DNA from 4 places in the Streptomyces sp. CA-179760 genome. Region 4 is predicted to be linked to each of the others. Evidence: riboswitches for the same ligand, from Rfam matches in the RefSeq annotation. Region 4 holds a riboswitch; each other region holds the start of a gene.

Region 1 (7,617 bases), 920 kb from region 4:
GCGCATGCCCGTCGCGGCGATGCGCTCGCGCAGGGCCGCCCAGCGCTCGGGCCAGGTCAGCTCCACGTCGTAGTGGTCGGGGTGCAGCACGCCCCTGGCCGTACGGGTCTTCTCCCAGGCCGGCAGCGCGCCGTTGCGCTCGGCCAGGTCGGCGGAGGCCTCGTACGAGGCGAGCATGACGCGCTCGGCGATACGGGTGGAGAGCGCCTTGGCCTCGGGCGAGTCGAAGGGCAGGCGCAGCTTGAAGAAGACGTCCTGCAGGCCCATGGCCCCGAGGCCGACCGGACGCCAGCGGGCGTTGGAGCGGCCCGCCTGCTCGGTCGGGTAGAAGTTGATGTCCACGACCCGGTCGAGGAAGGTCACGGCCGTACGGACGGTCTCGTCCAGCCGCTCCCAGTCGATGTCCCCGCGGGTCTGGTCGACGAAGGCGCCGAGGTTGACCGAGCCCAGGTTGCAGACCGCCGTCTCCCCGTCGTCGGTGACCTCGAGGATCTCCGTGCAGAGGTTGGAGGAGTGCACGACGTGGCCCGGCTCGGCCGTCTGGTTGGCGGTGCGGTTAGAGGCGTCCTTGAAGGTCATCCAGCCGTTGCCGGTCTGCGCGAGGGCGCGCATCATGCGGCCGTACAGCTCACGGGCCGGCAGGGTCTTCTTCGCCAGGCCCTTCGCCTCGGCCGCCCGGTACGCGGCGTCGAACTCCTCGCCGAACAGGTCGACCAGCTCGGGCACGTCCGAGGGGGAGAACAGCGACCACTGTCCGTCGGCGTTGACCCGCCGCATGAACTCGTCCGGCACCCAGTGCGCGAGGTTCAGGTTGTGGGTACGGCGGGCGTCCTCGCCGGTGTTGTCGCGCAGTTCCAGGAACTCCTCGATGTCGGAGTGCCAGGTCTCCAGGTAGACCGCGGCCGCGCCCTTGCGGCGGCCGCCCTGGTTCACGGCGGCGACCGACGCGTCGAGGGTCTTCAGGAACGGGACGATGCCGTTGGAGTGGCCGTTGGTGCCCCGGATCAGCGAACCGCGGGAACGGATACGGGAGTACGACAGTCCGATGCCGCCCGCGTGCTTCGACAGCCGCGCCACCTGGTGGTACCGGTCGTAGATCGAGTCCAGCTCGTCCTTGGGGGAGTCGAGGAGGTAGCAGGACGACATCTGGGGGTGCCGGGTGCCGGAGTTGAAGAGGGTGGGGGAGGAGGGGAGGTAGTCGAGGCGGCTCATGAGCCCGTAGAGCGCGGCGACCTCGTCGACGGACTGTGCCGTGTCGTTCTCGGCGAGACCGGCGGCGACACGCAGCATGAAGTGCTGGGGCGTCTCGACGACCTTGCGGGTGATCGGGTGGCGGAGCAGGTAGCGGCTGTGCAGGGTCCGCAGGCCGAAATAGCCGAAGCGGTCGTCGGCGGCCCGGTCGATCAGCGCGTCCAGCCGGGCGGCGTGCAGGCGCACGAACTCGGCGGTCCGGTCGGCGATCAGGCCCTCCCGGTGGCCGACCGCGACGGACTCGGTGAAGGAGGTGACACCCTGCGAGGCGGCCTCGGCGCGGATGCCGATCGTCAGCAGCCGCGCGGCCAGCCGGGAGTAGGCGGGGTCCTCGGAGATGAGGCCGGCGGCCGACTCCGTCGCGAGCTCGCGCAGCTCCGTCTCGTCCGCCCGCGCGGACCGGCCGCGCAACGCGGCGGCGGCGACCCGGCCGGGGTCGGCGTCGGGGAGATCGGCGGTCAGCTCGGTCAGGGTCCGCAGCAGCGCGGCACCGGGGCCGTCGTGCTCTTCTTCGGAAGCTGAGACCGGTTCGGCTGGCGCGATGGTCACGTGGGGCTCTCCCTCGCTCGGCAAGGGGCCTCGCGCAGGGCAGGGGGCAGCACACGAGCGCACACGGCGTCGCGTCCACCGGCCCATTCCACGAGGCCCGGACGTCAGGGCGCACCTGCCGGACGGCCGGTGCGCGCTGTCGACAGGTCCTCGGACTGACGCCCATACGTGTACGAACACGTATGGGTACACCGTTGCGGGACAGTTCCGGATTCGCACCGGATTCCCCTGCGGCGACAGCGAGCACGAGCATACATCTTGTGTCGGGTTCCGGTGGCACCCCCAGATGTTGTGTCGCGCTGGTTTCAGAGCGTCAACTGGTAGGTGAGGAGAGTGATGTCCGCCAGGTGCGGGACCGGGTTCCAGTCGCGCTCGGGAGTGCGGGTGAAACCCAGGCGTTCGTAGATGCGGTGGGCTGTGCGCATGGTGCGCTGGGTCGACAGCACGATGCGGACGCAGCCGGGCGTGGCCCGTGCGCGGTCGACACAGGCGCCTACGAGGGCCTCGCCGGTGCCGCGGCCGCGGGCGGCGTGCGAGACCGCGAGCATCCGTATCTCGGCCTCTCCCGGGCCGGCTATGTCGGCCATGGGGCCGCCGGACGGTACGAAGGTGACGCCGCCGAGGAGGGTGTCGTTCTCGACGGCGACCAGGACGTCGGCTGCGGCTGCCCGTCCGGCGACGTCTCGCAGTTCGTGGAGGTACTCGTCGCTCTCGCCGAAGTCGAGGAGGCCGTCGGCGAGATAGGCGTGGGCCGTCATCTCGCCGAGGGGGCCGTACTCGGTGGGCTTCACGCGCCGGATCAAGGTGTCCATGGCGTGAGTGTGTACGACAGCGGGCCGCCGGTGTGGTTGATCACCGGCGGCCCGCTGCGGATGTACGTGCCCGGTCGGTTCTAGTGGGCGGAGCCCGCGGTGGCGGGCGGGAGTTCCGCCTGGACCCCCGGGTCGCCCGCGTCGGCCGTGTAGTCCTCCGGCTTGGTCTCGTCGATGCCGTCGGGGGCCTTCAGAGCCTTCAGGACGAAGGTGAGGACCACCGTCACCACCACGTTCAGGACGAACGCCGTGAGACCGATGTAGCCGATCTCACCGATGCCGGGGATCTCCTTCGAGGAGCCGCCGAAGTGCTTCTGCGTCGGCGAGGCGACCCCGTACGCGGCGGCCGTGCCGTAGACCATGCCCACCGCCCAGCCCGCGAGCAGCGCCCAGCGGTGGAACCAGCGGGTGAACAGGCCGCCGACCAGGGCCGGGAAGGTCTGCAGGATCCAGATGCCGCCGAGCAGCTGGAAGTTGATGGCGACGGTCTTGTCCATGGTGAGGACGAAGGCCAGCGCGCCCACCTTCACCAGCAGGGAGACCAGCTTGGAGACCTTGGTCTCCTGCGCCGGCGTGGCGTCCGGCTTGATGAAGTCCTTGTAGATGTTGCGGGTGAAGAGGTTCGCTGCCGCGATGGACATGATGGCCGCCGGCACGAGAGCTCCGATGCCGATCGCCGCGAAGGCCACGCCCGCGAACCAGTCCGGGAACATCGTCTCGAACAGCTGCGGAATCGCCAGCTGCCCGTTCTGCACCTTGATCCCGGCCGCGATCGCCATGAAGCCGAGCAGCGCGAGCAGGCCCAGCATCAACGAGTACAACGGCAGGATCGTGGTGTTGCGGCGGATCACCTCACGGCTGCGCGAGGACAGCGTCGCCGTGATCGAGTGCGGGTACATGAACAGCGCGAGCGCCGAGCCGAGCGCCAGCGTGGCGTACGTCCACTGCCCCGCCTCCGGCGGCACCAGCGCCCCGCGCGCCGCACCCGTCGCCGGGTTGGTCTGGCTGTACGCGTCGCCCGCCTTGGCGAAGATCTCGTCGAAACCGCCCAGCTTGATCGGGATGTAGATGATCGCCACCGCGATGACGATGTAGATCAGAGTGTCCTTGACGAAGGCGATCAGCGCCGGGGCACGCAGGCCCGAGGAGTACGTGTAGGCCGCCAGCACACCGAACGCGATCAGCAGCGGCAGGTCCTTGATGAACCAGTTGGTGTCCTCGCCGCCGCCGACGCCCATCACGTCCAGCACGGCCTGGATGCCGACGAGCTGGAGCGCGATGTACGGCATGGTCGCGAGGATGCCGGTGACGGCCACGGCCAGGGACAGGCCCTTGGAACCGAAGCGGCCGCGCACGAAGTCGGACGTCGTCACGTACCCGTGCTTGTGGGACACCGACCACAGGCGGGGGAGGAAGGTGAAGATCAGCGGGTAGACCAGGATCGTGTACGGCACCGCGAAGAAACCGGCCGCGCCCGCCGCGTAGATCGCCGCCGGAACGGCCACGAAGGTGTACGCCGTGTACAGGTCGCCGCCGAGCAGGAACCAGGTGACCCAGGTGCCGAACGACCGGCCGCCCAGACCCCACTCGTCGAGGCTGTTCTCGTTCTCGGCCTTGCGCCACCGCGAGGCCAGGAAGCCCATGGCCGTGACGAGCAGGAAGAAGAAGATGAAGACGGCGAGCGCGACGCCGTTCACGCCGTCCTTCACCGCGCACCTTCCTTACGGGCGCGCTGGTCACGCTGCCACAGCTTGTAGGCGGTCATCGTCAGCGCGGTGGAGATGAGCACCCACGCCATCTGGTACCAGTAGAAGAACGGGATCCCGATGAAGGCCGGGTCGGTCTTCGCGTACGAGCCGACCCACAGCATGGCCACGAAGGGCGCTATGAGGCAGAGGCCGATGACGACGCGCATCGGCGTCACCACCGGCCCTCTGCTGGCTTCTGGGGCTTGCGACATCAAGCGACTCCGTCCCCTCAGTGATCACCTGTGTAATGCGCAGGCAATCTAGGTCAGGGTGCGGCGGGAACGGAACCCCCGTCTGCAATGCGGTACCCAATAGAAACCGGGGCTCACCAGCGGTCCACCGCGTGCGCTACTCGACAGGCCGCTTCAGCCGTGCCACGAACTTGTACCGGTCCCCCCGGTACACCGACCGCACCCACTCGACCGGCTGCCCCTCCCGGTCCAGCGAGTGCCGGGACAGCATCAGCATCGGCAGGCCGACGTCCGTGCCGAGCAGGCCGGCCTCGCGCGGGGTGGCCAGCGAGGTCTCGATGGTCTCCTCGGCCTCCGCGAGATGGACGTCGTAGACCTCGGCGAGCGCGGTGTACAGGGACGTGTACTTCACCAGCGACCGGCGCAGCGCGGGGAAGCGCTTGGCGGACAGATGGGTGGTCTCGATGGCCATCGGCTCGCCGTTGGCCATGCGCAGCCGCTCGATGCGCAGCACGCGTCCGCCGGGCGCGATGTCGAGCAGGCCGGCGAGGCGGTCGTCGGCGGTGATGTAGCCGATGTCCAGCAGCTGCGAGGTGGGTTCCAGGCCCTGCGCGCGCATGTCCTCGGTGTACGAGGTCAGTTGCAGCGCCTGGGAGACCTTCGGCTTGGCGACGAACGTGCCCTTGCCCTGGATGCGCTCCAGCCGGCCCTCGACGACCAGCTCCTGCAGCGCCTGGCGCACAGTGGTGCGCGAGGTGTCGAACTCCGCCGCCAGCGTGCGCTCGGGCGGGACCGGCGTGCCGGGCGCCTGCGTGTCCGTCATGTCGAGCAGGTGCTTCTTCAGGCGGTAGTACTTGGGCACGCGTGCGGTACGGACGGGCGCCCCGTTCTCGTTCTCCGCACTGCTGACGTCGGTGCTCATGCTCCGCCTTCCCGGCTCGGTCCGCCGACACGATCCCACCTGTATACCGTCGGCGCCGCTTTTGGTCTAGTCCACCAAGTCCAGTGGTCTACCTGAAGTATGGCGTGTGCGGTCGGTATTTCGCTGGCTTATTACTTAAAGGTTCCTGCATATGTAGGTCGCATAACGGCTGGTCAGAGCCTTATCGGGCCTCTTGACAGGTCTCGTGGTCCGGGTCAAGCTCCTCCCTACTGGTCTACACCAATGGTCCAGCTGAGGAGGGTGGCGTGAAGCGCAAGCTGATATCCGCGATCGGTATCGCGGGCATGATGGTCTCCATCGCGGCGTGCGGGGGCGAGGGCGGTGGTTCGGACAAGGGCGGCGCGGACGCCAAGGAGCTGACCGTCTGGCTCACCGTCGACGCCCAGAACAACTGGCCGCAGCTGGTGAAGGCCGCCGACGCCGCGGTGCAGAAGAAGCACCCCGGTCTTAAGATCAACCACGAGTACTACGGCTGGCCCGACAAGAACGCCAAGCTCGACGCCGTCCTCGCCACCGACAAGGCCCCCGACGTGGTCGAGATGGGCAACACCGAGATGCTCGGCTACATGGTCAAGGGCGCCTTCGCCCCCTGGACCCGGCGAAGTTCGACAACTCCGACGCCTGGCTGGACGGCCTCAAGGCCTCCGTCACCTATGAGGACAAGACCTACGGCGTCCCGTACTACGCCGGCGGCCGTGTCGCCAACTGGCGCAAGGACATCGCGGCTTCGGTCGGTGTGAAGACGCCCCCGAAGACCTACAAGGAGCTGACCACCGCCCTGGACAAGATCCAGAAGAAGGAGGGCGGCAAGTTCAACGCCTGGTACCAGCCGACCCGCGACTGGTACGCGGCCATGTCCTACGTCTACGACGCCGGCGGCGCCATCGCCACCGAGTCGGGCGGCCAGTGGAAGGCCTCTCTCTCCTCGCCCGAATCCCTCAAGGGCCTGACGGGGTTCAAGAACGTCGTCGACTCGTACATGCACGGCGACAAGACCAAGGACGAGTCCGACCGCTACATCGTCTACGGCCAGGGCAAGTCCGCCATGATCTTCGCCGCCGCCTGGGAGGGCGCGACCGCCGAGGACCCCAAGAACGACAAGACCGGCAAGCTCAAGGGCAACCTCGAGAACTTCGTGATGCCCGGCCCGTCCGGCAAGAACATGCCCGTCTTCCTGGGCGGCAGCGACCTCGCCGTGCCGGTGAAGTCCGACGCGCAGGACCTCGCCGCCGAGTGGATCAACGCGTACACCGGCTCCTCCGGGCAGAAGGGCCTGATGGCCAAGGGCAATCTGCCCAACAACAAGACCGACCTCGCGACCCTGAAGAACGACCCGGCGACGGCGGTCCCCGCCACCGCGGCCGAGTCCAACTGGTTCGTCCCGATGGCCCCCGGCTGGGGCCAGGTCGAGAAGGCGCAGATCCTGCAGACCATGCTGCAGAGCATCGGCACCGGCAAGAAGTCGGTCGAGGCCGCCGCCAAGGACGCGGACGCCGCGATCGACAAGGTCATCAACACCAAGTGACCTACGGGCGGGGCTCCCTCACCGGGCGGAGCCCCGCCGTCGCCAGACCTGAGGGAGCGCCGAGGAGCACGCGATGAGTGCCGCAGACACCACCACCCCCGCCAAGGTGCCGCCACCGCGGCAGGCACCGCCACCCCCTGCCGACGATCTGCCACGGGCGAAGCGGCCGTCGGGCGGGGCCACGGCCCCCTGGCTGCTGCTCGCGCCCTGCCTGCTGATCCTCGCCCTGGTCATGGGCTATCCGCTGGCCCGTCTTGTCACCCTGTCCTTCCAGAGGTTCGGGCAGTCCCAGCTGTGGGGCTTCCAGCCGGCCGAGTCGGTCGGGTTCGACAACTTCGCCAAGGTGCTGGGTGACGGCGAGTTCTGGGCCGTCGTCCTGCGCACCATCGTCTTCGCGACCGGGGCCGTCGTCCTCACGATGGTGATCGGCATGGCGCTCGCCCTGCTGCTCCAGCGGGTCTCCGGCTGGCTGAAGGTGCTCATCAACATCGTGCTGGTGGCGAGCTGGGGCATGCCCGTCATCGTGGCGACCACGGTCTTCAAGTGGCTCTTCGACTCGGACTACGGCGTCTTCAACGCGCTGCTCAGCAAGCTGCCC
Region 2 (7,617 bases), 5.1 Mb from region 4:
GGGGCCTTGAGCGCGGCGTCGCTGGCGAACCGGCCGGCGGCCACGGCCGCTGCGCCGGCTCCGATCACGGCGGTGGCGGCGGCGGCCGCCGCTCTGACAGTGCGCACGGCTCCAGTGTCCCGGCGGACCGGGCGACGGACCAGTGGGCGGGGGCGGTGGGGTGACGGGCGCGGGTGGTCGGCGGGACGGTTGTACGCGGTGGGCGGGCCCGGGCGGTCGGCGGGGCGAGGCCGCACCCGCAGGGCGGGGCGCCGGCGGTCAGCGGAACGCGTGGCCGCACGAGCAGGGCGGCGCGGAACACCGGAGACCGGACGGAGCGGTGACCGCACCCGCAGAGCGAGATGCCACGGCCGGCAGAGCTCGTGGCCACGCGAGCAGGGCGCAACACCGGTGACCCGCGGGGCGCGGCGACCGTGCGGGCAGCGGGCACCCTTGGGGCGGGCAGGGGGCCGCCGAAGGAGCCGTCGGACAGGTGATGCTCGCGGTGCCGGTGCCGGTGCCGGGCGGTCCCGGAGGGGCTCAGCCGCGCTGGCCGTAACCCCGTAGCCGGTCCCGCACCTCTGCCAGTTGTTCCGTGGACAGCAGGCTCGGGGACAGACCCGGCACGGACGCGGCGGTCAGCCACAGCCGGCACATCCATTCCAGCTGGGCGGTGCGGTCGTAGGCCTGGTCCAGGGTCGCGCCGTGGGTGATCGTGCCGTGGTTCCGGAGGAGGCAGCCGGAGCGGTCGGCGAGGGCGCGGAGCATGTTCTCGGCCAACTCGTCGCTGCCGTACGTGGCATACGGGGCAACCCGGACGGGTCCGCCGAGTGCCGCGGCCATGTAGTGGATCAGTGGGAGCTCGCTCACGAGTGTCGAGACGGCCGTCGCGTGCACGGCGTGGGTGTGGACGACGGCGCGGGCGCCGGTCGTGCGGTAGACGGCGAGGTGCATGGGCAGCTCGCTGGTCGGCACGAGCGTGCCGAGGACCTGCCGGCCGTCGAGGTCGACCCCGGTCACGTCGCCCGGCGCCAGCCGGTCGTAGGGCACGCCCGACGGCGTGACCAGCACGGTGTCCCCGACGCGCACCGAGACGTTGCCGGACGTTCCGACCACGAGCCCGTCGCTGACCGTCCGGCGGGCCGTCGCGACGAGGTCCTCCCAGGCGCGCTCCTCCTCGGGTCGCACACCGCTCCGCCGTGACTCCCCCACACCCTGTCCGCCGCCTCGGACGTCCCCCGTGTCCCGCTCGTCGCCTCGCTGCTCAGCCATGCGGCGATCCTGCCAGGCAGCCCTTCAACGCGCCGCCGGGCGGGGGCACTTTAGGCCGGAAACCAAGCATCCGTAAGGGCGCATACCGACGCAAACCAGTAATGGACCTCTCTTGGCTGGAGATCATCGGGTATTCAACGGCCCTCCCGTACCCTCTGGGTGATTTGCCGTGCACGTCGCCATTCCGGGGGGAATCGCATGGCCCGTGACCACATACCCACCCGCCGCCGCAGCCGCTTACTGGCGGCCTCCGCCGCGGCACTCGCGCTGGGAGGGACCTCGCTCGCGGAGTCCCCGGCCGAGGCGGCGAGCCGCCCGAAGGGGCACGACGTCTCGTCCCACCAGAAGAACGTCGACTGGCGGAGCGCCAGGGCGAAGGGCGCCAGATTCGTCTACGTCAAGGCGACCGAGTCCACCACCTACCGCAACCCCTACTTCAGTCGGCAGTACAACGGCTCACGCGCGGCGGGCCTGATCCGCGGCGCCTACCACTTCGCGCTGCCGAACAGGTCGTCGGGCCGGGCGCAGGCGGCCCACTTCGTACGCAACGGCGGCAGTTGGAGCGCGGACGGCTGGACACTGCCGCCCGCGCTCGACATCGAGTACAACCCGTACGACAAGAAGCACAAGTGCTACGGCCTGAGCAAGGCAGCGATGGTCGGCTGGGTCGAGTCGTTCAGTGACGAGATCAAGCGGCTCACCGGCCGCCGCCCGGCGATCTACACGACCACCCACTGGTGGAACACGTGCACGGGCAACAGCCGCGCGTTTGCCGCGAACCACCCCCTGTGGGTCGCCCGCTACGACGCGGCGAGCGCGGGGCCGCTGCCGGCCGGCTGGTCCTCCTGGACCTTCTGGCAGTACGACAACGGCAGCGGCACCCTGCCGGGTGATCAGAATCTCTTCGACGGGTCACTCGATCGACTGAAACAGTTCGCCAGGGGCACTTGATCGTCGGGGCGCAAGGACAGCTCCACCAGGGCGGAATGACGACCCTCTGTTGCCGACACCCCTGCGCCCCTCCCAGTTCATCTTCCGTTCACTCGGGTTACCTACGTTCGTCCCGCCAACGACGCCGAACGATTGCCTGGGTAAATGGAAAGCTTCTCGCTGATCCTCGCGATTGTGGTGGTAACCGCACTCGCGTTCGATTTCACGAACGGTTTCCACGACACCGCGAACGCGATGGCCACGACCATTTCCACGGGCGCCATGAGACCGAAGATCGCGGTGGCCATGTCCGCGGTCCTCAACCTGGTCGGCGCCTTCCTGTCCGTCGAAGTCGCGAACACGATCTCCAAAGGCCTCGTCGACGAGGCCGGAATCCGTCCCGAGGTCATCTTCGCCGCCCTGGTCGGAGCGATCCTCTGGAACCTGCTGACCTGGCTCGTCGGTCTGCCGTCCAGTTCGTCGCACGCCCTGATGGGCGGCCTGATCGGCGCCACGATCGCCTCGGCGGGCGTCGGCGCGGTGCACGGTGACGTCCTGGTCACCAAGGTGCTGATCCCGGCGATCGCCGCCCCGCTGGTCGCGGGCATCGCGGCGCTGCTCGCCACCCGGCTGACGTACTCGCTCGGCAAGAAGGCCGACGGCGAGGGCTCCAAGAAGGGCTACCGGGCCGGCCAGATCGCCTCCGCGGGCCTGGTCTCGCTGGCCCACGGCACCAACGACGCCCAGAAGACGATGGGTGTCATCACCCTCGCCCTGGTCGCCGGCGGCGCCGTCGCCCCCGACTCCGACCCGCCCATGTGGGTCATCCTCTCGGCGGGTATCGCCATCGCGCTCGGCACCTACCTCGGCGGCTGGCGCATCATCCGCACCATGGGCAAGGGCCTGACCGACCTCCAGCCGCAGCAGGGCTTCGCCGCCCAGACCAGCGCGGCGACGGTCATCCTGGCCTCCTCGCACCTCGGCTTCTCCCTCTCCACCACCCACTCCGTGTCCGGCGCGGTGATGGGCGCGGGGCTCGGCCGCAAGGGCGGCGTGGTCCGCTGGTCGACGGCGACGCGGATGTTCGTCGCCTGGGGTCTGACGCTGCCGGCGGCGGCCCTGGTGGGTGCGCTCGCCGAGTACGTGACCGGCTTCGGGAGCTGGGGCACGGCGGTCGTGGCGGTCTTCCTGGTCGTCTCCAGCGCGGTGATCTGGAAGCTGTCGCGCCGCGAGGTCGTCGACCACACGAACGTCAACGAGGTCGACGAGGAGCCGGCGGGTGTCGTGACCACCGCGATCGCCGCGGTGACGCCGCCTCCGGCGGGCCCGTCCGAGGAACTGGCCGCCACGATCCCGGCCCAGGCCCAGGCCGAACGGGAACCCTCCACCACGACCACCCCGGTCTGATCCCGCCCACCCGGTGACAAGGAAGAATCTCTGAGATGAAGATCGACTGGGCGACCCTCGGCTCCGTCTTCGGTGTCAGCCTCGTGGCCACCGTGACCCTCGTCGGCCTGTTCACCCTCGGCATCACCGGCCTGTCGCGCCGCGAACGAGCGGTGGCGGCGGGCGGGTCCGCGGGGCTCGCGGTGACGGGTGCGTACGCGTGCTTCGCGGGGTGTGCGGCGGCTGTCGGGTACGGGATCTATCTGATCGTGGCCTGACCGCGATCGTCTGTCACCGGGCGGCACGGGGCTTCGGCCCCGGGCCGCCCGGTTGCCGTGTGCGGGGCGGCCGTCAGCACCCCCTGCCAGGCAGGCGGTGTGGGCTTGTCCACACTCTCCCCTCGCAGGTCAACGGCAAGTTGACGGCTGTTCGCGGCCGTGGTGGACTGCCGGGGCCAATGCGGCGGCAGGAGAGGAAGCCGGTGAAAGTCCGGCGCGGTCCCGCCACTGTCACCGGGGTAGCACTCACCGGGAGCCAGGAACTCTCCCCGCCGGTCTCGTCGAACCAGGGCGTGGACACCCTGAGTGAGGACATATCGCCATGTTCGGCTGCCGATTCAGGGTCTGTACCCCGCCGTTGCCCGCCCCCGCGGCCGGCTGAGCCCATGAGTGCCGGTCGCATCCACGCGTACGGTGCCGCCGCCGGTCTGATCGGTGATCTGCTGCTCGGCGATCCTCGCCGGGGGCATCCGGTCGCCGCGTTCGGGCGGGCCGCGGGCGCGGTGGAACGGGTGTTGTGGCGGGACCACCGGGGATGGGGCGCGCTGCACACCGTGGTGTGTGCGGGCGGGGCTGTCGCGCTGGGGGCCGTCGCCGCGCGTGCCGTGCGTACGTCCGATGCCGCTTCCGTCGTGGTGACCGGTGCGGCCACCTGGGCCGTCGTCGGGGGGACTTCGCTCGCGCGGGAGGCGCTGGCCATCGGGCGCGCCCTGGAGGCCGGGGACGTCGAAGCGGCCCGTGCGCGGCTGCCGCATCTGTGCGGACGGGATCCGCAGGCACTGGACGCCGACGGGATCGCCCGGGCCGTCGTCGAGTCCGTCGCGGAGAACACCTCCGACGCGGTCGTGGGAGCGCTCGTGTGGGGGGCGATCGGCGGTGTGCCGGGGCTTCTCGGGTTCCGGGCCGTCAACACCCTCGACGCCATGGTCGGGCACCAGTCGGCCCGGTACCGGCGCTACGGGTGGGCCTCCGCGCGGCTGGACGATGTCGTGGGGTGGCCGGGGGCTCGGCTGACCGCCGTGCTCGCGGCCGTGGCCGGGGCCGATCCCCGGGGAGCCGTGGCTGCCTGGCGTGCCGATGCCACCAAGCATCCGAGTCCCAACGCCGGGCCCGTGGAGGCCTCGTTCGCGGGGGCGCTCGGGGTGCGGCTCGGCGGGACCCTGGCCTACGGCGGGCGCGTGGAGCACCGGCCCGTCCTCAACGGCGCGGGGCGCGGCGTCGGTACCCGGGACATCGAACGGGCCGTACGGCTGTCCAGGCGCGTCGGCTGGCTCGCGCTCGGCGTCTGTGTCGCCGCGCGCCACATCGTGAAGGGGCGTACGTCATGACGGGCGGTGGGCTTCTCGTCGCCGGTACCACCTCCGACGCGGGCAAGAGCGTCGTGACCGCCGGAATCTGCCGGTGGCTGGTGCGGCAGGGCGTCAAGGTCGCGCCGTTCAAGGCGCAGAACATGTCCCTGAATTCGTTCGTGACACGGGAGGGCGCCGAGATCGGGCGGGCGCAGGCCATGCAGGCGCAGGCGTGCCGCGTGGAGCCGACCGCGCTGATGAATCCCGTGCTGCTCAAGCCCGGTGGCGAGCAGAGCAGTCAGGTCGTGCTGCTGGGCAGGCCGGTCGGCGAGCTCAGTGCGCGCGGGTATCACGGCGGACGGCAGCAGAAGCTGCTCGGGACGGTGCTGGACTGCCTTGAGCGACTGCGGGGCACGTATGACGCGGTGATCTGTGAGGGGGCCGGTTCTCCCGCCGAGATCAATCTGCGGCGGACGGACATCGTCAACATGGGGATCGCCCGCAACGCCGGTCTGCCCGTGGTCGTCGTCGGCGACATCGACCGGGGCGGGGTCTTCGCCTCGTTCTTCGGGACCGTCGCCCTGCTGTCGCGCGAGGACCAGGAGTGTGTCGCCGGGTTCCTCGTGAACAAGTTCCGCGGGGACGTCTCCCTGCTGGAGCCGGGGCTCGACATGCTGCACGGCCTCACCGGGCGGCACACCTACGGCGTTCTGCCCTTCCGGCACGGGCTCGGGATCGACGAGGAGGACGGGCTGCGCGTCTCCCTGCGGGGGACGGTCCGGGAGTCCGTCGTCTCCCCGCCCGTCGGCGAGGACGTGCTGCGCGTCGCCGTCTGCGCGGTCCCTCTCATGTCCAACTTCACGGATGTCGACGCGCTGGCCGCCGAACCCGGTGTCGTCGTGCGGTTCGTGGACCGGCCGGAGGAGCTGGCCGACGCGGACCTCGTCATCGTGCCGGGGACCCGGGGGACCGTCCGTGCCCTGGAGTGGCTGAGGGAGCGCGGGCTGGCCGACGCGCTCGTGCGCAGGGCCGCCGAACAGCGGCCGGTCCTCGGCATCTGCGGCGGCTTCCAGATCCTCGGCGAGCACATCGAGGACGACGTCGAAAGCCGAAGGGGCGAGGTCGACGGGCTCGGGGTCCTGCCCGTGCGGGTGCGGTTCGCCCGGGAGAAGACCCTCACCCGGCCGGCGGGCGAGGCCCTCGGGGAGCACGTCGAGGGCTACGAGATCCACCACGGGGTCGCCGACGTCACCGGTGGCACTCCCTTCCTGGACGGCTGCCGGGTCGGCCAGGCCTGGGGCACGCACTGGCACGGCTCTCTGGAGTCGGACGGATTTCGGCGTGCCTTCCTGCGCGAGGTGGCGGCCGCCGCCGGCCGCCGCTTCGTACCGGCGCCGGACACCTCGTTCGCGGCGCTGCGCGAGGAGCAGCTCGACCGGCTCGGCGACCTGATCGAACAGCACGCGGACACGGACGCGTTGTGGCGGCTCATCGAGTCCGGCGCGCCGTCGGGGCTGCCCTTCGTCCCGCCGGGAGCGCCCACATGAGGACCGTGGCGGTGGCGCGGACCGCCGGCACGGCGACCGCGAGCCACCTGAGACGCTGGGACGGCTGCCTGATCCATCCTCGACCCGACATCCATCCGCAACTCGAAGGCGACTTGGAGGACGACGAAAAGTGACCACCCCCTTTCCGTTCACGGCCGTGGTCGGCCAGGACGATCTGCGGCTCGCGCTGCTGCTGAACGCCGTGTCACCGGCGGTCGGCGGTGTGCTGGTGCGCGGCGAGAAGGGCACGGCCAAGTCGACGGCCGTGCGGGCGCTGTCGGCGCTCATGCCGGAGGTGGACGTCGTCTCCGAGTGCCGCTTCTCCTGCGACCCCGGCTCGCCCGACCCCGGCTGCCCGGACGGACCGCACGAGCCCGGGGGCTTCGCCTCCCGGCCGGCCCGCATGGTCGAGCTGCCCGTCGGCGCCTCCGAGGACCGGCTGGTGGGCGCGCTGGACATCGAACGGGCGCTGTCCGAGGGCGTGAAGGCCTTCGAGCCCGGCCTGCTCGCCGACGCGCACCGCGGCATCCTCTACGTCGACGAGGTCAACCTCCTCCACGACCACCTGGTCGACCTGCTGCTGGACGCGGCCGCGATGGGCGCCTCGTACGTGGAACGCGAGGGCGTCTCCGTGCGACACGCCGCCCGCTTCCTGCTCGTCGGCACCATGAACCCCGAAGAGGGCGAGCTGCGGCCGCAGTTGCTCGACCGGTTCGGGCTGACCGTCGAGGTCGCGGCCTCGCGGGAGCCCGAGCAGCGGGTCGAGGTCGTGCGACGGCGGCTGGCGTACGACGACGACCCGGCCGCCTTCGCCGCCCGCTGGGCCGAGGAGGAGGCCGACGTACGGGCCCGGATCGTGGCCGCGAAGAAGCTGTTGCCGTCGGTGCGGCTGGGCGACGACGCGCTGCGGCAGATCGCGGCGACCTGTGCGGCCTT
Region 3 (7,617 bases), 4.5 Mb from region 4:
GGGTCGATGACGAGCGCCACGCGCTTCTTGCCGTCCTGCGCGGGCGTCTTCGCGCAGACGGTCTTGAAGTCGGCCGCGCCGCGCGGCCGGGCCGCCTCGGAGGAGTCCTCGCTCACCGCGAAGCGGAACCCCTGGACGTCGCCGTCCGAGGGGCGGGCCAGGGACGGGCCCTGGGTGGCGTAGACCCAGCGGTCGCCGTCGCGGTCCCAGAACGACCAGTACCGGTAGCCGGCGGCCTGGGCCGCGCCCGCCCCCGCGCCCGCGCCCGCTCCCACGCTCAGCAGGAGCGTGGCCAGGAGGAGGAGAACGGCACGGCGGATCACGACTGCTGCCTCTTCTTGCGGCCGGTGAAGAGGAAGCCGATGCCGATACCGGCGACGAGGCAGACCCCGACGTACCACCAGACGCCGAAGAAGCCCGACTCCGAGTCGTTCTTCGTGTCGGTCGCCGAGGGCTGTTCGGGGGCCTGCGGGGCCGGGCCCGTCGCGTTCAGCTGCTTCACCAGGTCCGTGCCGCCGAAGTCGCGCGGGTTCGCGCCCGTCGCGTGCGCGGCGAAGATCAGCTGGGCGTAGGCGGCGGGACCGTTCTGGGCGGCCCAGGTCGTGGAGTTCTTCTCCAGCCAGCCCAGGGACTTCTCGGCCTGCGCGGTCTCGCCCTGCGCGGCGAGCGCCACGACCGCGTCGGCGGTGTTGCCGTGGTCGGGCTGGGGGGCCGAGCCGGCGAGGGCGGAGGTGAGGTGGTTGTCGTCCTCGGCGAGGGTCTGGGTGAGGTACGCGGCACCGTTGGCTGCGGCCTGCCGCGGCGTGGAGGGATCCGTGCACGTGGCGTCGGACTTCTTGCCCGCCTCCACCACCATGCCCTTGCCGAGGGCGCCGAGGGCACCGGCCGCCGTGGCGTCCGCGTTGGCGGTCAGCTCGCCCTTCTTGTCCGGCTGGAACGCGAAGGCGCCGTCGTCGTCCCCGCCGCAGGGGAGGGCGAGCTTCAGCAGGGCGTCGTAGGGCGACTTTCCGCCCTTCTCGACCTGGTCCGGCTTCTCACCGGCGGCGGCGAGCGCGCCGATGACGACGGACGTCGAGTTGGTGTCGCTGGCGCCGCCGGGCGCGTAGCCCCAGCCACCGTCCTCGTTCTGTACGGACTTCAGCCAGTCGACGGCCTTGCCGGTGACGGCGTCGTGCCCGCCGAGCGCGGCGAGGGCCTGGACGGCCGCGGCCGTCTGGTTGCTGTCCACCATGGTCTTGGCGTCGCACGCCGCGGCCGGATCGGCACGGTACGGGGCGAACCCGCCGTCCGCGCACTGCTGCCGGACCAGCCACTCCACGGACTTCGCCGCCGGCTTCTCACCCACCGTGTCCTGGGCCAGCAGGGCGAGCGACTGGCGCCAGACGCCGTCGAACTTGGGGTCCTTGCCCCCGTACAGGGCGGAGGGGAACGCCTGGGACGGAGTCGGTGACGGTGCGGCGGCGGCCGGCGTGGCGGTGCCGATCACGGTGGCGGCGGCCAGGACGGCGGCGGCCCTGCGGCGGACGTTCATGATCGGCGGGTGCCTCTCCCTGTGAGGGAGCCGGGCAGCACGGGACACCCCCGGCGGCTCGGCTCCGTATACCTCGACGGTGCCGTGCACCGGCGGGCGCCGGGCACGTGAGCCGGTCACGATCCGTACGGGCGATCCGGCTCCCGCCTGGCAGGGCGGTTACGGTTGCGGGTCAGCGCCGGAATTGCACCGGCTTCTCCCTGTACGGGTGATGACGACCCGCCTACTGTACCCGCACCTACGAAAACGCCCGAGGGTAGCTTCGCCCCCCCATGCCGACCGCACCACCGGGGAGACTTCTCGGTGCGGCGGCCTGCCCCGCTGGCCTCTGGATGAACTCGGCCATGCTCCAGACCACCCCGGCTCGGCTGTCGGTGTCCTCCACCAGGACCTGCTCCCGGGCGAACTGCTCCACCACGCCGAGGAGTTGATCCTGTCCGTGAGGCAAAACGGTTAACGTGAAGCTCCACGACCACACGCAGGAGCGTCCATGACTGATCAGGCGGGGAACTCCGAGCAGGAGCCGCTCTCCAAGATCGACACCTCGGTTCCGCAATCGGCGCGGATCTGGAACTACTGGCTGGGCGGGAAGGACAACTACGAAGTCGACCGGGTGGCCGGTGACGCGTTCCGTGAGATCTTCCCCGGGATCGAGACCGGGGCCCGCGCCGCCCGCTACTTCCTCGCCCGCGCCGTACGCCATCTCGCCGCCGAAGAGGGCATCCGCCAGTTCCTGGACATCGGCACCGGGCTGCCCAACGTGGACAACACCCACCAGATCGCCCAGCGGGTGGCCCCGGAGAGCCGGATCGTCTACGTCGACAACGACCCGCTGGTGCTGGCCCACGCCCGCGCCCTGCTCACCAGCACACCGGAAGGCGTCACCAACTACGTCGACGCCGACCTGCGCAAGCCGAGCACGATCGTCCGGGAAGCCGGTAAGACGCTGGACTTCGACCAGCCCGTCGCGCTCATGCTGATGGGCATCCTCGGCCACATCGAGGACCACGACGAGGCACGTACGATCGTGTCGGAGCTGGTGGACGCCCTGCCGCCCGGCAGCTACCTCGTCCAGTACGACAGCACCGACACCAGCGAGGACTACCTCAGGGCCATCGGTCAGTACAACGACGGCGGCTCGATCCCGTACATCCTGCGCAGCCCCGAGCAGATCGCCCGCTACTTCGACGGCCTGGAGCTGCTGGAGCCGGGCGTCACGTCCTGCTCGCGCTGGCGTCCCGACGCCGAGGCCCTGGGCCTGCCGGCGGAGGTGCACCAGTACGGCGGTGTCGCCCTCAAGCGCTGAACCGCCCGCCGACCCCGGCTGAACCCGGGGGTCTTACTCAGGTCTCCTGAAATATGCGGTGCAGGATGGTCGGAGTCTCGTCAGGTGACTCGGCTTCGACCACCAGCCGGTTCATGGCGTCCCAGTAGCGCTCGATGTCGGCCGGCCGGTCGGGATAGAGCGCGGTGGTGAGCTGCTCCAGGTAGACCACGTCGGGCAACTGGCCGCCGGGCAGCCGCAGAATGGTGACCGGACCGCCCTCCGCGGCATGACCTCCGGAGACGAACGGCAGGATCTGGACGGTGACCTGCGGAAGCCGGCAGACCTCGATGAGATGCCTGAGCTGGGCGCGCATCACCTCCGGCCCGCCCACCGGGCGCCGCAGCGCCGCCTCGTCGATCACGGCCCAGAGCCGGGCCGCGCCGGGCTGCCGGTGCAGGATCCGCTGCCGGGTCATCCGCAAGGCCACCCGGCGGTCGGTCTCCCGCGCGTCGGCGGCAGGGTGGACGAGCCGGACGGCGGCACGCGCGTAGTCGGAGGTCTGGAGCAGCTCGGGAACGCGCTGTATCTGATAGCAGCGGATGACGCTCGCCGCCTGCTCGGCACCGAGGTAGCTCTGCGTCCAGGAGGGCACCACATCGCTGTAGTACTGCCACCAGGCGTGGGTGTTGGCCTGTTCGGCCAGCGCCAGCAGCGTGGCGCGTTCGGCCTCGTCCGTGACGCCGTAGTACGTGAGCAGGTCGGCGACGTCCCGCAGTTTGAACCCGTGGCGGCCCGCCTCCATGCGGCTGATCTTGGAGGGAGAGGCACGGATGACGTCACCCGCCTCCGCCCTGCCGATGCCCCGCGCCTCCCGCAGCCTGCGCAGCCGGGCGCCCAGCGCCAGCCGAGGCACCATGGGCCCGGCCGATCTGCCGTCCAGGACTCCGCTGAAGGGCGAGGTTCGAGCGGCCTCTTCGGTGCCCATGGGCATGTCTCCTTGCGGTGGTACGCAACGCCGCACGCGTGGGGGCGCCACGGCTCGTTCATCCTAGAGGCCCTGCCCTGACCCCATCCCGCTTATGCCGAAGGCGAGTTCGGCCGCGGAGTGGGACCGCCGAAGGGCAGGTGAAGAGTCCGGGAGGCGATCAGCCAGGCGCCGTCGGCCCGGCGGAAGACATCCTCGTAGTGCCCGGCCTGGACGGGCGGCCCGGGCGGGATGACGCCGCCGTCGTAGCCGTCGACGCGGTACGTGGTGAAGTACGAGATCGCCCTGGTGGTGTCCGGGGACTCCACCGTGACCAGGACGTTGGACATCATGCGGCGGGAGAGCCGCTCGGCGGGGCGGGAGCCGAAGTAGGTGCGCAGGGCGTTACGGCCCTTGACCAGCCGTCCGTCGTGCGGCCACTGCCAGACACCGTCCTCGGTGAACAACTCGGCGACGGACGAAGGGTCGCCCAGGTCGAGCCGGTGGACGAAGTCGAGGATCAGGCGCTCGCAGGCGCGCTCGGCGAGGAGGCGCTCGATGGGGTCCATGGGGTCCATGGACTTGGTTCTAGCACCAGGCCCGGGTGGCCCCGCAGGCTCCCGGCGGCCCCGCAGGCGCCCCGGGCGGCCGCGCGGCACCTAGACCGCCACGTACGTCACCGGCTCACACCCCGGTACCGCCTCCGCCCGGCCCAGCTTCACCAGACGGCGCAGATGGGCCTCCGCCTCCGAGACCGCGATGTTGCGGGAGCCGTACGGGATCTGGTCCCAGGGGCGGTTCCACTCCATGCGTTCGGCGAGCTGCCAGGGTGTGAGGGGCTCGGCGAGGAGGGTCTGCAGGGCGGTGAGGCGGGCCTCGTGGTGGTGGAGCAGTTCGCGTACGCGGGCGACGGCGTCCGGGAACGCGTGCTGGTGGGCCGGGAGTACCTCGGCGGGGGCGAGGCGGCCGACGCGTTCGAGGCTGTCGAGGTAGTCGCCGAGGGGGTCGGTGACCGTGGCGTCGTCCGGGTCTTCGTAGAGGCCGATGTGCGGGGTGATCCCGGGCAGCAGGTGGTCGCCGGAGAACAGGCGTCCGTGGCCGGGCAGTCGGGCCGGGTGGTCCTCCTCCAGGTGCAGGCAGACATGGCCCGGTGTGTGGCCCGGGGTCCAGATCGCGCGCAGGCGGCGGCCGGCCAGGTCCAGGAGTTCGCCCGGGACGATGTCGCGGTCCGGCAGGGCGGGACGGAGGCCGGGCAGGGCGCTGGGCCGGGGTGTGCGCAGTGGGGCGATGTGCTCCTCGGGCGCTCCGGCGGCGGTGAGCTTGGCCGTCATGTACGAGAACCAGCGCTCGGGACGGGCGTCCCGGGTCCGTCGTACGACCGCGGTGTCCGCCGCGTGCATCGCGATCCAGGCGCCCGACGCCGCGCGGACCCGGTCGGACAGGCCGTGGTGGTCCGGGTGGTGGTGGGTGATGACCACGCCGTGGATCTCGGCCACCGAGGTGCCGCACGCCGTCAGGCCGGCCGCGAGGGTGTCCCAGGACTCCGGGTCGTCCCAGCCGGTGTCGACGAGCACCGGCCCCCGGTCGGTGTCGACGACGTACACGAGCGTGTGGCCGAGGGGGTTGTCCGGGATGGGGACCCTCAGGGACCGGACGCCTCCGCCGTGGTCGTGCACCGCCGGTGCGGGTTCGCGGTCCTGGCTGCTTGTCATCTGCCCTCCGTCCCACGGCCATTGCCCACTATAACGAGAACTGGTATCAGTTTCTGAAACACCGTCAGATACGAAGGCAGTCGGCCATGACCGGACTCGTGGAACACGGACAGCTGTTCATCGGCGGGGAGTTGACCGACCCCCTGGGCCAAGACGTCATCGAGGTGATCTCGCCGCACACGGAAGAGGTCATCGGACGCGTCCCGCACGCCTCGACCGCGGATGTCGACCGGGCCGTGGGGGTGGCGCGGCGGGCGTTCGACGAGGGGCCCTGGCCGCGCATGAGCCTCGACGAGCGGATCGAGGTCGTGAGCCGGATCAAGGACGGGATCGTCGCCCGGCACGAGGAGATCGCCCGAGTGATCTCCGGCCAGAACGGCTCGCCGTACTCCTGGAGCGTCCTCGCCCAGGCCTTCGGAGCGGTGATGGTCTGGGACTCGGCGATCACCGTCGCGCGGAACTTCACCTACGAGGAGCGCCGGGACGGCGTGCTCGGCCGCATCCTCGTACGCCGCGAGCCCGTCGGGGTCGTCGCGGCCGTCGCGCCCTGGAACGTCCCGCAGTTCGTCGCCGCCGCCAAGCTCGCCCCCGCGCTGCTCACCGGCTGCACGGCCGTCCTCAAGCCCTCGCCCGAGTCGCCGCTCGACGCGTATCTGCTCGGCGAGATCGCCCGCGAGGCCGGACTGCCCGAGGGCGTGCTGTCGATCCTGCCCGCCGACCGGGACGTGAGCGAGTACCTGGTCGGGCACCCCGGCATCGACAAGGTGTCGTTCACCGGGTCGGTCGCGGCGGGGAAGCGTGTGATGGAGGTGGCGGCCCGCAATCTCACCCGTGTGACGCTCGAACTGGGCGGCAAGTCGGCGGCCGTCGTCCTGCCCGACGCGGACGTCGGGACGGCCGTCGCGGGCATCGCCCCCGCGGCCTGGATGAACAACGGCCAGGCCTGCGTCGCCCAGACCCGCATCCTGCTCCCGCGCTCCCGCTACGACGAGTTCGCCGACGCCCTCGCCGCGGCGGCCGGTGCGCTCGTCGTCGGCGACCCGCTGGACCCCGCCACCCAGGTGGGCCCGCTCGTGGCCAGGCGGCAGCAGCAGCGCAACCTCGACTACATCCGCATCGGGCAGGAGGAGGGCGCGAAGATCCTGACGGGCGGCGGGCGCCCGGCCGGCCTGGACCGTGGCTGGTACGTCGAGCCGACCCTCTTCGGCGACGTCGACAACTCCATGCGCATCGCCCGCGAGGAGATCTTCGGCCCGGTGATCTGCCTGCTGCCCTACGACGACGAGGCCGACGCCGTGAAGATCGCCAACGACTCCGACTACGGGCTGAGCGGCAGTGTCTGGACCGCGGACGTCGAGCACGGCATCGACATCGCCCGGCAGGTCCGCACGGGCACGTACTCGGTCAACACCTTCAGCCTGGACATGCTGGGCCCCTTCGGCGGCTACAAGAACTCGGGCCTGGGGCGGGAGTTCGGGCCCGAGGGGTACGGGGAGTACCTGGAGCACAAGATGATCCATCTCCCGGCGCAGGCGTAGAGATGGGCGACCGCTGGCACGTCGAGGTCGACCGCTCCCTGTGCATCGGCAGCGCCCAGTGCGTCCACCACGCCCCGGACGGCTTCCGCCTCGACCCGGCCCGACAGTCCCATCCGGTCGCCCCGGACACGGACGCGAACGAACGGGTACTGGAGGCGGCGGAGAGCTGTCCGGTGGAGGCGATCGTGATCACGCTGGGGGGTGGTGGTGAGGCGGTGTTCCCGCCGGAGGACTAGCGCCCGAAGAGCGACCCGGGAGCGCGCGAAGCAACGCCCGAAAAATCATGCTTCCGGGGGTTCATTCCCGGTTGGGTGTTCTATTCTGGAAGTCGGCCTACGAGGCGAGTGAGGGAGTCCGACCGGAGTAGCCGACGGTGGCAGGAAACCAGGAGGTGTGGGTTTCCGCCGGTGCCGACTGCGACGGTAGGGCTGAGAGGCCGGAAGGACGCGGGGCCGAGAGGCCCGGCGACCGGAAGGCGACCCCCAGGACCTGATCCGGACCATGCCGGCGAAGGGAACCCGTCTCGTAGGTCTTACCTCTGCCCTTCGGGCCCCCGCCCTTCCGGCTGCTGTCCTTCCGGTCTGGTCAGGGTGATCAGCCGGCAC
Region 4 (6,213 bases):
ACCCGAACGAGGTGAACATGTTGAGGACGACATCGAACCCGCCCGCTGCCTCGTACTCGCGTGCGTCGGCCCGCACGTACGTCACCTCGACACCGGCGTCGGCCGACCGCTTGCGTGCCCGGTCCAGCATGGCCGGGCTCAGGTCCACTCCGGTCACGCGGTGACCGCGGCGGGCGAGCGGCACGGTGAACACCCCGGGCCCGCAGCACAGGTCCAGCACGCGTGATCCCTCGGGGAAGGCCAGCAGGTGAGAGGTGTCCAGCAGTTCCTCGGCCTGCTCATGGCGCTGTTCGGAGAAGAGGAAGTCGTGGAACTCGGTCCAGAAGTCATCGTCCTGGAATCCGCCCGTCCGTGTCATCGCGCGTCAGTGCTCCTTCATGGTCGCCGTCGGGGACAGGGCGCCGCGCCGTGCGACGGCGCAGCGTGAGCAGCAGAGGGGGAAGCAGCAAGCACTGGGCGGCTGCCAGCAGCCAGAACCAGCCGGTGTGTCCCGCCCGTTCGCCGAAGTCGTACAACTGCCCGCCCAGCACGCCGCTCGCGCAGGCCCCCAGGCCCGCGGCCATCCGCTGTTGACCGAAAACAACGGCGTCGGAGCGGGGGCTGCGGCGCAGTGCCTCCAGGTCGTTCTTCAGGAACAGCACGATGTCGCCCAGGGTGATCAGTGCCCCGCCCGCCAGCAGCGCCGCCCGGGTACCGGCCGCCAGCACGGCCATGCCCGCCGCCAGGCCCACGAACCCGACCGCGAGGGCGAGGGCGTACGGCATGCGCCGGATCAGACCGGACGCGAGCGGCTGTACGACGATGACCAGCGTGAAGCAGAGCAGCAGCACCACGCTGTAGAACGCGCTGGAGGCGCGCTCCACGGCGTACACCGCCAGGAAGTGCTGGAAGTGGAAGTAGAGGTAGAAGGCCAGCGCGTTGGCGGCGAACGGCAGGAGTGCCATCCCGGCCAGGAGACCCGAGGGGGCCGTTTCGCGCGAATCGGTACGTTCCCCGTCTGTTGTGGGCAGCCGCGCGTGTCCCGCACTGACCGCGAGGAACAGGGCCGTTACCGCCGCGAACAACCAGCCGGGCGACGAAAGAACGAACGGCCCGGCGATCAGTGGGCCGACGGCCATCCCCGCGTTGAGTGCCGCGTTGCCCGCCGACAGGAACGCCGGGCGGCGCTCGTCGTCGACTCCGTGCACCAGGTATGCCTTGTTCGCGGGCAGGTAGAGCGCGGCACCACAGCACGTGAGGACCAGCGCCCAGATGGCGAGGGGCGGCCAGCGCAGGGCCAGCAGGAGCCCGGCGAAACCGGCGGTGCGTACGACGAGTGCCCACAGCATCGTGCGGCGCAGCCCGATCCGGTCCGCGAGGGCCCCGCCGACGATGCCGCCGGAGAACTGCACGAGCGATGCCACGGCCAGGACGACGCCGACCGTGCCGAGCCCCATCCCGAGCCGTTCGTGCAGGAACACCGACATGAACGGCAGGACCATGAAGCTGCCGAGCGGAATTACGAACGAGCTGAGCAGGAGGAACCGCAGCGGGCCGGTGAGCGGGAACAGCGAGGCCCGCAGACCGGGTTCAGGGGTGGTGCGCTCACCCACCGGGCGCCTCCCGGCCGGCCGGGTCGGGGAGCGGGTCGGTGAGCACACGCAGGGCGCCCGCGGCGGCCACCGCGCGGTGGGTGGCGAGTTCGGCGGTCTCCGCCTCGGCGTACACGATGCCCGCGTAGCCACGACTGTCGCTCAGGTGCTCGATGCGGTCGCCGGACTGCTTGACCGGATACCAGGCGGGCGTTCCCGGCATGCCGGCGAACCGGTCGAGCCCGGCGACGCCGGCAAACAGGCCGGGTGCGGCCGGATAGCCGAGGACGAAGGCGACGGCCGGGCCACCGGGCAGGTCCGCGTCCATGAGGCGGGGGCGGCGGCCGAGTGCGGCCTCGATCATCGCCTCGTACACGTTGACGCCGAGTGCGCGGCACATGCCCTCCCCGACCAGCGCGCCCCCGATGCGGGGATTGACCTCCACCACCTCCGGGCCGTCGGCGGTCAGCACGAACTCCACGTGTGCGAACCGGTCGGTGTAGTCGATGGCGGCGAGTACTCGATCGAGCCAACGCTCCAGCGATGTCCGCTGCGGGTCAGGGAAGGCGACGGGGAAGGCGGTGATCTCCTCCCGGAAGTGCGGCTCCGGTGACATGAGCCGGCTGGAGACGCCCAGCAGCCGGGTGCGACCGGCCCAGGTGAGCGTCTCGGCGCTGTACACCGGGCCGCTGAAGTAGGGCTCGGCGAACAACCGTCCCTTCAGGTCCCGGCCGACCGCCTCGGCCAGCGCCGCGTCGAGTTCGCCCTCGTCACGGACCAGCCAAACGTTCTGGCTCCCGGTGCCCGCCGTGTCCTTGAGTACGAGTGGCAGTTCCACCTCCTTGAGCAGCAGCCCGCGTGCCTCGCGGTCCGGGCCTGCGCTTTCGACGGCCCTTCCGCGTGTGAGACCCGCGTCGTGGAGCCGGTTGCGTACGGCGGCCTTGTCCCGGGTCAGCCGCAGGACGGCTGGATCGAGTCCGGGCAGGCCGAGGCGATCGGTGAGGGCGGCGCCGGCCAGGGTCCAGGTGTCGGTGGAACTGATCAGCCCGTGCAGCCCCGGGGTGCTCCGCAGCAGAGCGGCGACCCGCTCCACGTCGAAGGTGTCGGTCACCACGACGTCGAGGGCGTCGGCGGGCAGTCTGTCCAGTTCGTAGGCGTAGTAGCCGGGGTCTCGGGTCAGGAGCAACAGGCGCTCGTCGAGCAGGTCGGCGGCGCGGACCAGATTTCCGAGGCCGAAGGTGAGTGACTCCAGGCAGGCCACGGTCATGCGGCACTCTCCTTCCAGTCTGCCGGGCAGGGAGTGCGCTGCCACGTCATCCTCGACCACGGCATGGTCATCTCCTGCGGACCGCGGACCTCGACGGGCTTCAGCGCGGCCGGATCCAGGGCCTCGGAGTGCCGACCGAACACACGCTCCACATAGCGGTGTCCGGTGTCGGCCCCTATCACCACGTGCAGTCGGTCGGGGTGGCGGCGGGCCTCGTACGTCGCCGTCAGGTAGCCGGCACCGGTGGACAGTCCGGCGAACACGGCGTGCTCGCGCAGCAGGGCGACAGCGCCGGACATGGCGTGGGTGAAGTCCAGCCAGTGCACGGTGTCGTAGAGATGGTGGCGGACGTTGTCGAAGACGATCGACGAGCCGATGCCGGCGATGATCGCTTCGGGATCGTGATGGTCCTGGCTGCCGAAGGTGACGCTGCCGAAGGGCTGGACGCCGACCAGACGCACGGAGGGGTCCCTGGTGCGCAGGCGTTCCACGATGCCGCCGGTCGAGGCTCCGGAACCCACCCCGCCGACGACGGTCAGCTGTGTGGCCGGGAACTCCGCCGCGATCCGGTCGGCGACCTCGTGGTAACCGAGGAAGTGGACGTCGTCGTGGTACTGGCGCATCCAGTGGTGGCCGGGGCGCTCGGCGAGTATCTCGCGCACCCTTCGCACCCGGAGTTCCTGGTCGAGCTTCAGGTTCCGCGACGGTCTGACCTGTTCCACCGTGCTGCCGAGGATCTCCAGCTGGGCGAGGGTGATGGCGTCGACGGTGGTGGACGCGACGATGTGGCACCGCATGCCGTACCGGTGGCAGGCCAGTGCGAGGGCGTAGGCGTAGATCCCGCTGGAGCTGTCGATCAGCGTCTGGCCCGGACGGACCGTGCCCCGTTCCAGCAGACGGCGGACGGCGGCCAGGGCCGAGTAGATCTTCATCGACTCGAACCGCAGCAGGACCAGGCCATCGGTGAGCCGGACGAGGTCCGGGACTTTCAGGGCGTCGGCGATGTGGGGGTGGATCACCCGTAGCCTCCTTGGGCGAAGGTGCACTGGTGGCCGAGCGAGTGGAAGAACGCGGACAGTTCGGACTTGACCTCGGCCCGCGGGCGCGAGGCGAAGAGATAGCCGACCAGGCACCCGGTGTGGGCGACGAAGACGCCGTCGGCGCCGAACCGCTCACGATGGTGTCGCAGGCTGCCGAAGGTCGCCTTGGGCAGCACCTCCTGGGACAACGCGGCGCTGATTGTGGCGGCACGGGCGACAGCAGCCGGGTCGCCCGAGTCGAAGCCCTTGACCAGATCGGTCAGGCACCGCTGGTACTCCTCGCCGCGACGCCGGTAGTGGTCCAGCAGCAGGGGAGTGACGGCGGCGGTGTCCACCGTGCCGGGTTCCGTGACGAAGGCAGTGTGGAAGCCGACGTCCGGGCCCAGTCGCCGCACTACCCGGTGCCGGCCGCTGAGATACAGGGCGAACTCGTCGAGGAAGACACTGTCGGCGCGCTCGATGTCAGCCAGGATGCCGAGGACCACGTCGGTGTCGTACGGCAGGGAGAAGACGCGGAACAGGCAGCGCAACGTCGCCACGATGTCCGCTGTGGAACTGGCCATACCCACGCCCACCGGCAGTTCGGAGTGGGTGCGCCAGTCGCCCGGCGGCAAGGCGAGGCCGTAGTGGTCCAGGAAGAGCCGGGCCGCTTCCACCGACTTCTCCCCGAGCGGCGGCGCATGCGGTGGATGACCGGCAGCCGCGCTCGGAGTGAAGTACACCCAGGAGTGGCGGTCCACGGGAAAGGACACCACCGCGATCTCAGGTTCGGTGCCTGGTCGCAACGGGCCCTGGTACAGCTCGCCCAGCGTGCCGTGGCATACACCCGACACGGTGCGGCCCGACGGATGGTGCTCCTGGCGGGGGCGCATGCCTGGCCTTGGCATCGCCGGCCCCGGCCTGCCGGTTCGCGCGTCGGCCCAGGGGCGGCGTAACCGAAGAGAACCGACTGGGTGGTGACGCACACATCCCTCCTCCGTCCCGGTCCTTGAACATCGACAGGGAAGGAGGCGCGGCCACACGCACGATGTACGACCGCCCACAACCGCCGACCCAGTCCACGAGGTCACGTGCACAGCCCGCGTGGGACGCGGGCACAGTGGCAGGTCTTCGGACTCGCGGGCACGTCCGCCGAAAGGGCGGACCCCTACTGGCCGTCTCTTCCCCGGCCCCGACGCGGGCCCAGTGACATGACGGCTTTCGTTCCCACTCACCGCTGCGGGACAGCCCCGGATTCGCACCGGGTTCCCTCTTGCGTCGCGCTACCGGGCGTCCGGACGGACGGGAGGCGCGAACCGACTGCGTGCATCAGCGTAGAGGCGCTCGTACCCCCGCGACAGGGGGCCTTCGACGGTTGTCCTGAATGTGCGGGCGAGTCAGAACCAGGAGGGCCCCGCCCACTCGTCGCGGCGACTCTGGCCGGATCCACCCTCGGTGATCACCGCGCCCTCGGCCAGACTTGTTGCCTCACGCAACATGGGCACCGTCCCTGCGGTGCCCTCGGTGCCCGGGAGGCCCTGATGCTGTCAGATGCCAGGTCGGACGAAGACGGGGCAGCGGCCCCGCCCGGACGGCAACGGCCTCCCGGTGACCGCGTCGCGCTGCGCGGCGACCTGCGATCCGCTCTGCCCGACGCCACCGCGGCGGCGGTGGTCACCGCGCTTGTCTTCGCGTTCCTTTACGCGCGCATGGAATCAGGTGCTTCGGACACCGTCGCGGTCATGCCCTTCATGGACGACCCCCGCACCTACTGGATGTACCTGCTCAGCCAGGCGTTCGGCTGGTCGGGGCTGCTGTGGGCCTGGGGCACGGTCGTGCTCGGTCTGCTGCTGTCGGGACCGCGCCCCACCCGGCTGCCGGTCTCCCGAAACGTACTGGAACGCTGGCACCGCACCACGAGCCTGACGACGATGGCGCTGATGTTCGCGCACGCGCTGATGTTCGCGGCCGAACTCGTGCGCTATGAAACGAAGCTGGCGTGGGCGGAACGTCTGTGGGTGGGCTTCGCGGACACCTTCGTGCCGGGCTGGTACGACTCCGGCACCGGCAAGATCGCCATCCCGCTCGGACAGGGTGCCCTGTACCTGGCGATTCCGCTGGGCCTGTTGTTCTACGTCCGGCACCGCATCGGAGCGAACGCCTGGCGACGGCTGCACCGTTTCGTGATCGTCGTGTATGTGCTGAGCGTGTGGCACTCGCTGCTGTACGGAACCAACGTCTGGTACGGGGAGTGGCCGCGCACCCTGCTGTGGCTGCTGCAACTGCCGGTAGCGCTGTTGCTGTTGCTCCGTCTGCTGAGACCGGCTCGGCGGGTCGAACGACTGGGATCCCCGGG

The links. A riboswitch is a leader RNA that binds a small molecule or an ion and turns the genes downstream of it on or off. The one in region 4 is predicted to bind cobalamin.
Region 1: linked by a shared signal. The riboswitch ahead of ACQEV8_RS29495 (ribonucleoside-diphosphate reductase subunit alpha) and the one ahead of ACQEV8_RS33660 (hypothetical protein) in region 4 are both predicted to bind cobalamin.
Region 2: linked by a shared signal. The riboswitch ahead of ACQEV8_RS10045 (cobalamin biosynthesis protein) and the one ahead of ACQEV8_RS33660 (hypothetical protein) in region 4 are both predicted to bind cobalamin.
Region 3: linked by a shared signal. The riboswitch ahead of ACQEV8_RS12890 (prenyltransferase/squalene oxidase repeat-containing protein) and the one ahead of ACQEV8_RS33660 (hypothetical protein) in region 4 are both predicted to bind cobalamin.

The regions. Positions count from the first base shown of each region.
Region 1 covers NZ_JBNJLZ010000001.1:6,457,416-6,465,032, forward strand. The annotation lists gene ACQEV8_RS29495 (ribonucleoside-diphosphate reductase subunit alpha) at 1-1,800, opposite strand, end outside; cobalamin riboswitch at 1,925-2,053, opposite strand; gene ACQEV8_RS29500 (GNAT family N-acetyltransferase) at 2,106-2,612, opposite strand; gene mctP (monocarboxylate uptake permease MctP) at 2,693-4,321, opposite strand; gene ACQEV8_RS29510 (DUF3311 domain-containing protein) at 4,318-4,572, opposite strand; gene ACQEV8_RS29515 (GntR family transcriptional regulator) at 4,709-5,473, opposite strand; partial or broken gene ACQEV8_RS29520 (extracellular solute-binding protein) at 5,740-7,019, shown strand; gene ACQEV8_RS29525 (carbohydrate ABC transporter permease) at 7,093-7,617, shown strand, end outside.
Region 2 covers NZ_JBNJLZ010000001.1:2,245,012-2,252,628, forward strand. The annotation lists gene ACQEV8_RS10020 (alpha/beta hydrolase) at 1-107, opposite strand, end outside; gene ACQEV8_RS10025 (class II aldolase/adducin family protein) at 520-1,251, opposite strand; gene ACQEV8_RS10030 (lysozyme) at 1,450-2,202, shown strand; gene ACQEV8_RS10035 (anion permease) at 2,347-3,588, shown strand; gene ACQEV8_RS10040 (hypothetical protein) at 3,624-3,845, shown strand; cobalamin riboswitch at 3,992-4,131, shown strand; gene ACQEV8_RS10045 (cobalamin biosynthesis protein) at 4,232-5,173, shown strand; gene ACQEV8_RS10050 (cobyric acid synthase) at 5,170-6,681, shown strand; gene ACQEV8_RS10055 (putative cobaltochelatase) at 6,812-7,617, shown strand, end outside.
Region 3 covers NZ_JBNJLZ010000001.1:2,876,139-2,883,755, reverse strand. The annotation lists gene ACQEV8_RS12895 (SCO2322 family protein) at 1-323, opposite strand, end outside; gene ACQEV8_RS12890 (prenyltransferase/squalene oxidase repeat-containing protein) at 320-1,531, opposite strand; cobalamin riboswitch at 1,645-1,782, opposite strand; gene ACQEV8_RS12885 (SAM-dependent methyltransferase) at 2,022-2,837, shown strand; gene ACQEV8_RS12880 (helix-turn-helix domain-containing protein) at 2,875-3,783, opposite strand; gene ACQEV8_RS12875 (nuclear transport factor 2 family protein) at 3,876-4,331, opposite strand; gene ACQEV8_RS12870 (MBL fold metallo-hydrolase) at 4,422-5,474, opposite strand; gene ACQEV8_RS12865 (aldehyde dehydrogenase) at 5,561-7,012, shown strand; gene ACQEV8_RS12860 (ferredoxin) at 7,015-7,248, shown strand; gene ACQEV8_RS12855 (TetR family transcriptional regulator) at 7,545-7,617, opposite strand, start outside.
Region 4 covers NZ_JBNJLZ010000001.1:7,378,805-7,385,017, forward strand. The annotation lists gene ACQEV8_RS33640 (class I SAM-dependent methyltransferase) at 1-358, opposite strand, end outside; gene ACQEV8_RS33645 (MDR family MFS transporter) at 327-1,592, opposite strand; gene ACQEV8_RS33650 (ATP-grasp domain-containing protein) at 1,585-2,838, opposite strand; gene ACQEV8_RS33655 (cysteine synthase family protein) at 2,835-3,857, opposite strand; gene ACQEV8_RS33660 (hypothetical protein) at 3,854-4,750, opposite strand; cobalamin riboswitch at 4,964-5,193, opposite strand; gene ACQEV8_RS33665 (ferric reductase-like transmembrane domain-containing protein) at 5,399-6,213, shown strand, end outside.